Regions from separate parts of the Anoxybacillus sp. MB8 genome, predicted to be linked through region 3. Evidence: predicted binding sites of a transcription regulator. Region 3 holds the regulator's gene; each other region holds the start of a gene.
The links. The regulator LexA, encoded in region 3, represses DNA repair genes until DNA is damaged. The targets are predictions, from matches to a motif close to CGAACATATGTTCG.
Positions count from the first base shown of each region.

Region 1: uvrB (excinuclease ABC subunit UvrB) is a predicted target of LexA. The motif match lies at 1,124-1,137, and genes of this name have one in related genera.
Region 2: EKC99_RS06120 (ImmA/IrrE family metallo-endopeptidase) is a predicted target of LexA. The motif match lies at 1,216-1,229, and genes of this name have one in related genera.

Region 1 covers NZ_RXXX01000048.1:4,288-6,564, forward strand. Annotated here, with positions in the region: gene uvrB (excinuclease ABC subunit UvrB) at 1-1,057, opposite strand, end outside; gene EKC99_RS13320 (CsbA family protein) at 1,166-1,390, opposite strand; gene EKC99_RS13325 (PDZ domain-containing protein) at 1,393-2,277, opposite strand, start outside.
Region 2 covers NZ_RXXX01000011.1:39,334-41,610, forward strand. Annotated here, with positions in the region: gene EKC99_RS06115 (hypothetical protein) at 1-1,003, shown strand, start outside; gene EKC99_RS06120 (ImmA/IrrE family metallo-endopeptidase) at 1,256-1,735, shown strand; gene EKC99_RS06125 (recombinase family protein) at 1,797-2,277, shown strand, end outside.
Region 3 covers NZ_RXXX01000004.1:28,982-31,258, forward strand. Annotated here, with positions in the region: gene EKC99_RS02570 (YneB family resolvase-like protein) at 1-446, opposite strand, end outside; gene yneA (cell division suppressor protein YneA) at 462-764, opposite strand; gene lexA (transcriptional repressor LexA) at 917-1,534, shown strand; gene glnA (type I glutamate--ammonia ligase) at 1,565-2,277, opposite strand, start outside.

The DNA.
Region 1 (2,277 bases), on a different contig from region 3:
CGCCGTTATACATGCCACGAATTTGCGGCAATGTCACATGCGATTCATCGATGACAATTAAAAAATCGTCAGGAAAATAATCTAGTAATGTATAAGGCGTCGAACCAGGTGGTCGCAACGTTAAATGGCGCGAATAGTTTTCAATCCCTGAACAAAAGCCCATTTCTTTCATCATTTCAATATCGTAGCGCGTCCGCTGTTCTAACCGTTGCGCTTCAAGCAATTTTCCTTGCTCGCGCAGCTCACAAAGCCGCTCTTCAAGTTCTTTTTCAATATTTTCAATCGCCAGTTTCATTTTTTCTTCACGCGTGACGAAGTGAGAGGCTGGAAAAATGGCCACATGTTCTCGTTCCGCCATCACATGTCCCGTCAATGCATCTACTTCGCGAATACGCTCAATTTCATCACCGAAAAATTCAATACGAATACAATGCTCATCGCGAGAAGCTGGAAAAATTTCAACGACATCTCCGCGCACCCGAAACGTCCCACGACGAAAATCAATATCGTTTCGTTCGTATTGAATGTCGACAAGGCGACGAAGCAAATGGTCGCGCTCCATCTCCATACCGACGCGAAGCGAAACAACAAGCTCACGATATTCTTCCGGTGAACCTAAGCCGTAAATGCATGAAACGCTGGCGATAATAATGACGTCGCGCCGCTCAAATAACGCAGACGTCGCGGAATGGCGCAATTTATCAATTTCATCGTTAATACTCGCATCTTTTTCAATGTACGTATCCGTTTGCGGCACGTACGCTTCCGGCTGATAATAATCGTAATAGCTAACAAAATATTCAACAGCATTGTTCGGGAAAAATTGTTTAAACTCGCTATATAACTGACCCGCTAACGTTTTATTATGAGCGATGACTAACGTCGGTTTATTTACTTGTTGAATGACGTTTGAAATCGTAAACGTTTTTCCTGTTCCTGTTGCCCCAAGCAACGTTTGATGCTTTTTCCCTTGCTGAATCCCTTCGACAAGCTTCGCAATCGCTTTCGGCTGATCGCCGCGCGGCTCATAAGCGGATACTAATTGAAATGCGCTCACATTCGTCCCTCCACTTCATTTCTACTTGATATTGTACCATACAAATGAAACGAAAAGCGAAAAATACGAACAAATATTCTATGAAAAAACCTGCCCTTTTGGACAGGTTTACGACCGTTTTTGTTTCTCGACCATTTGTTTTGCATATAAAAATCCGACAATAAGCGACGCCAAATCTGCCACAATTTCATACAACTGATCCGTATATCCTTTCACGTATGACGCCACTAACAGAGCGACAGTCAGCAATGTCCCGACATAATGGTTATACGTCACCCGCGTAAAAAAAATGACTAACAACGCCGGCACAATTAATGCTAACACAAACCACATGTTTACCCCTCATCTCTTACGAATAACAGTCCGAGTTCGTGATGCTCCCCTTCAAATAAAGCGGTTTGCGCAAAACGAACTTCCCCGTTCTCGTTTAGTACTTCTAGCTTACAAAACGCTCGATTTTGTTGCAACGCCGCGTAAAATTCATCTTCCGTCGCCACTGGTGCTCCATTCACCTTCACGATGACTTCTCCAACGGAAAGAGCCATTTTATCTGCTGGCGTGTTCGGCAACACCCCTAAAATGACAAGCCCCGTCGCCCGCTTCGTAAAATATGGCGGACATTTTTGTTCATATAACTTCGCTGATAAAGCAATCCATTCTCTCCATAAAATAGCCACTACAGCAGCGACAATTGCGAGCGGCTTTATCCAATAGCTAGCAATCGCCAATAAACTGACGACACCCGCTAACAAACCGATGCGCTTGGCCGTCCATTTCGCTAAATGGACAGGTAGCCCCGTTTGCACGCGTTGTGAAAAACCAAGCAAAAACGGAACGAGCACGAACGAATACGTATCGCCACTAGAAATGATTGGCCACCACGCCGCAAACGATTGCACGCCATCCCCCGGCACAGGGATGAACAACGGAACAAGCCAGAGCCGCTGAACGAACTGCTCCCCGATCACAAGCCCTCGCTTACTCGTCACAAGACGAGGAGAACTTAGCTCTGCTCCTTCCCGATGAACGAGCCACATTTCGATAAACAAAAGCAACCCGATGAGAAACGCGACAGCTGTCACATTCGTTTCTGTCATATGTGGGAAAAAACGCGTAAAAAACGGCTGCGTCCACTCTGTTTGCGCAAAAAAACTAACGGTAAATATGACGATACTCCCGACATACGCAGCCGATAATAACCGAAGCTGCATAAACAAACT
Region 2 (2,277 bases), on a different contig from region 3:
GATGTCCATTAGAGACATTAAAGACGAAATATTTGACAAGTTATCCCAAAGAATACAATATTCGGATGAAGAAATTGATCAACCAGATGTCGAAATGTATCTAGCCTCAATAACCGAGTCATTAATTGAAGAAGAATTGGATCGCCTTTCAAAACAGGATTACATTAATAATTTCAACGATCAAGATTACGCTGATTTAAAGGATATATACGTATTGAAGTTAGAAAGCATCATTGCGGAAATATTCGAAGACATACATTTAACACAAGATGTTATAAAAAAATTAGTAGATGTATGTATATTTAGGTTACTTAAAGACTTTTCAGATAATCAAAGTGGAATAGTCATTGCTGGTTTTGGACAAAGCGAGATATTTCCTTCTCTTTATTCTTATATCATCGATGGGAAAGTAAACAACAAGTTAAAATACAAGCAAAATCAGGTAGCTACAATAGGTGAAGATTCTTTTGGTGCAGCTATACTACCGTTTGCTCAGTCTGAAATGGTACATACTTTTATAGGTGGTATAGATCCAGAAATCGAGATGTTCTCAAATGCATACATACATGATTTGCTAAAAAATCTACCCAAAAAATATCTTGATGCAATTTTCAATGCCTTGTCATTAACAGATAGCGAATTGTATAATGATATCCTTGATCAAATGAAGGAAATTAGTAATAATTTGTTTGAAGGATATATAAACATTGTTAGAGAATATAAAAAAGAAAACAATATTGATCCCGTAATTGCAATTGTGGCAAATCTTCATAAAAATGAACTAGCTGAAATGGCTGAAGCGCTTGTGAATCTGACGTCTTTTAAGCGACGGGTTTCATCCAGTCTAGAAACTGTTGGTGGTCCAGTTGATGTCGCTGTTATTACCAAAGGTGATGGATTTATCTGGATTAGAAGAAAACACTATTTTAACGCGGAGCTCAATCATCACTTTTTCCAAAAATATATGAGGGGTGATAAAAATGAACAAATTATTAAAGAGTAGACTCGAAAAAAAATATTTTCCCAAAACGACAAAAGAAAAAAGTATGAGAAAAATTATCTCCAATCCCGAGAATTATGGTAAATTTCTAGCAGAACAAGCAATTAAAAAAATTAATATTAATTTGTCTAATTCTTAGAACTCAAAATCACGGAAATGTAGATAGACAGAAACAAAGCCCTTCTCACTAGGGCTTTTTCTTTTTCTTGCCAATACAAACATTTGTTCGTATAATCTCCTTAGGGAGGGGATTTTATGCAATTATGTCATTACTACACAACCGCACTTGAGGACTGGGTAACGAATTTTTATAAAAGACTCGGTATCTTCCATCCTTCACACATTGATATTGAATACATAGCACGACGGATGAATATTTTCTTACGTGAAAAGCCGTTTCCGTCTACACATCAAGTTTTCGGGCGATTCCGCTGCATCGTTGTCGATTCCCGATTGTCAGAAGAAGAGAAGCGCGAAGCTTTCTTTCACGAGCTTTGCCATATTCTCCGCCATGTCGGCGTGCAGAGCATGATGCCAGAGGCGTTCCGAGAACTGCAAGAACGTGATGCGAAGCTTTTCACGAAATACGCAGCCATTCCATATCATATGCTTGATTTCATCGACTGGAATGAACGATACATAATTGAGCAGATGGCTCACGTTTTTAAGGTGACACCAAAGTTATGCGAAGAACGTTTAACACAAATTCAAAATCGCATATTCGTTTATCAATAACATACATGATGTATTTGTATATGTGTACGGTTGGTTTTACAATAGTGTAGAGGTGATTTTTATGTACAGACCGACGAATCTCGATGTCTTTATTTACCTCAGAAAAAGCCGTAAAGATATCGAGGAAGAGAAAAAGGCAGCCGAATCAGGCGCATCATATGACACGCTACAACGCCATCGTGACACCCTACTTGCTGTTGTAAAGAGAGAAAAACACAACATCATCGATATTTTCGAAGAAGTCGTTTCTGGGGAGTCGATTGCTGAGCGACCGGAAATTCAAAAGTTGCTTCGGGAAGTCGAATCGGGCGTTGCCGATGCTGTGCTGGTCATGGACATTGACCGTCTTGGCCGCGGTGATATGCTCGATCAAGGGATTTTAGACCGCGCATTCCGCTACTCTGGTACAAAAATTATCACACCAACAGAGGTGTATGACCCAGAAAGCGAAACGTGGGAACTTGTTTTCGGCATTAAGTCGCTTGTTGCTCGCGAGGAACTAAAAACAATCACAAAACGCATGCAACGTGGTCGTCGTGCTT
Region 3 (2,277 bases):
CGATAGCCGTTTTGAACAGCTCGCTGCATCCCACGTTTAATTTTTAAATTATGTATTTTTCTTTGATACTCTTCTACAATGCTAATGATTTCTAACACCATCGAATCCGCTTCTGACAGCTGAAGTTCTCCTCGATGACTCACCGTATACACCCGAATGTCTTCTTTTTGCAAACAACGAAGAAGGGCGATTTTTGCATTCCCACGTCCAAGTCTTGTCTCATCTTGTACGAGGACGACATCAATGTGATGTTGCTTGATCGTATCAAGCAACTCCATAATTCCTTCTCGTTCGATGTCATAACCGCTTGCCTGCTCTTGAATAATTTTGACAACATTCATTTCATATTCCGCTGCAAGCTTTTCGAGCTCTTCTTTTTGCCTTTGTAATGATGTTTCTTGCGTCTCTTTCGTTGTACTTACACGACAATAAATAATGGCGTTCATTCGTCATCCCTTTCTTTACGGTCTATTCGCAACAAGCCGACTTTCGCTATTTGATTTTAACACAGGAATGACAATTTTCTCACCAATGATTAATCGTTCGTCTGAACGGTTGTTTACTGACATCACCCATTGAATGAATTGTTCATGCGACAATTGATGTTCATGTTTGTATTTGTCCGCAAGCTCCCATAACGTATCACCAGCTGACACAGTAATCTCAACATATTTTTGTTTATCAACCGATTGTGTGACGTGCAAAAACGCCCAAACAAACAATACACTAAATAAAAACATCACGACATAATGTATTTTCCCCATACCTTCTACCCCCTAAAAACAGAACATTTGTTTGTTTTTATAATAACGAGAACTTTTGTTCGTGTCAACTATGTTTTCGAACTTATGTTTGTATTCAAATCGAAAATTATGTTATAATATGGACAAAGATGAAAGGGAAGAGGTGTATAAGAATGGCGAAATTATCAAAACGACAACAACAAATATTAGATTTCATTAAACAAGAAGTACGCACAAAAGGGTATCCACCATCAGTGAGGGAAATTGGAGAAGCAGTCGGTTTAGCATCAAGTTCAACCGTTCACGGTCATCTAGCTCGTTTAGAAAGCAAAGGCTTCATTCGACGCGATCCAACAAAACCACGCGCCATTGAAATTTTGGACGAGTACGAATCCATCCCAAAAACAAATGTCATCAACGTTCCAATCGTCGGAAAAGTTACAGCTGGACAACCGATTACCGCAATCGAAAACATTGAAGAATATTTCCCTCTTCCAGAACGATTCGTCTCACCAGATGATCAAGTATTTATGTTACAAATTGTCGGAGAAAGTATGATTGAGGCTGGTATTTTAGACGGAGACTACGTGATCGTCCGTCAACAACAAACGGCTAATAACGGAGATATCGTTGTAGCGATGACAGAAGAAAACGAAGCAACCGTCAAACGCTTCTTTAAGGAGAAGGATCACATTCGCTTGCAACCTGAAAATTCATCTATGGAACCGATCATTGTTTCGAATGCGATGATTTTAGGAAAAGTAATTGGTGTATATCGCTCAATTCATTAAAAAAGCTAACGGAAAAAACCGTTAGCTTTTTTAGTAAAGGCTCATATATTGTTCGCGTTCCCATGGATGTACTGCCGTGCGGAACATATCCCATTCAATTTCTTTCGCTTCAACAAAATGTTCGAATAAATGTTTGCCGAGCGCGTTGACGATTACTTCATCCGATTTTAAGTTTTGTAGCGCTTCTGCCAATGTTGCTGGCAAATCAACAATTCCTTCTTCTAAACGCTCCTCTTTTGTCATCACATAAATGTTTCGGTCAACCGGTGCTGGCGGTGTCAATTTATTTTTAATGCCGTCTAATCCCGCAGCCAACAATACAGCCATCGCTAAATATGGATTTGCTGCTGGGTCTACACTACGCACTTCAATACGAGTGCTCATGCCGCGTGATGCCGGGATACGAATCAATGGGCTACGGTTGCGTGCTGACCATGCAACGTAACAAGGTGCTTCATAGCCCGGAACGAGACGCTTATATGAGTTTACTGTTGGGTTTGTTACTGCTGTAAAGTTTGGAGCATGCTTTAACACACCCGCAATAAACTGCAATGCTGTTTCGCTGAGTTGCAATTGACCATTCGGATCAAAAAAGGCATTTTCACCGTTTTTAAAGAGCGATAAGTTGCAGTGCATGCCCGAGCCATTTACACCAAAGAGAGGCTTCGGCATAAATGTCGCATGTAAACCGTGTTTGCGTGCTACTGTTTTTACAACAAGTTTAAAGGTTTGAATGTCATCGC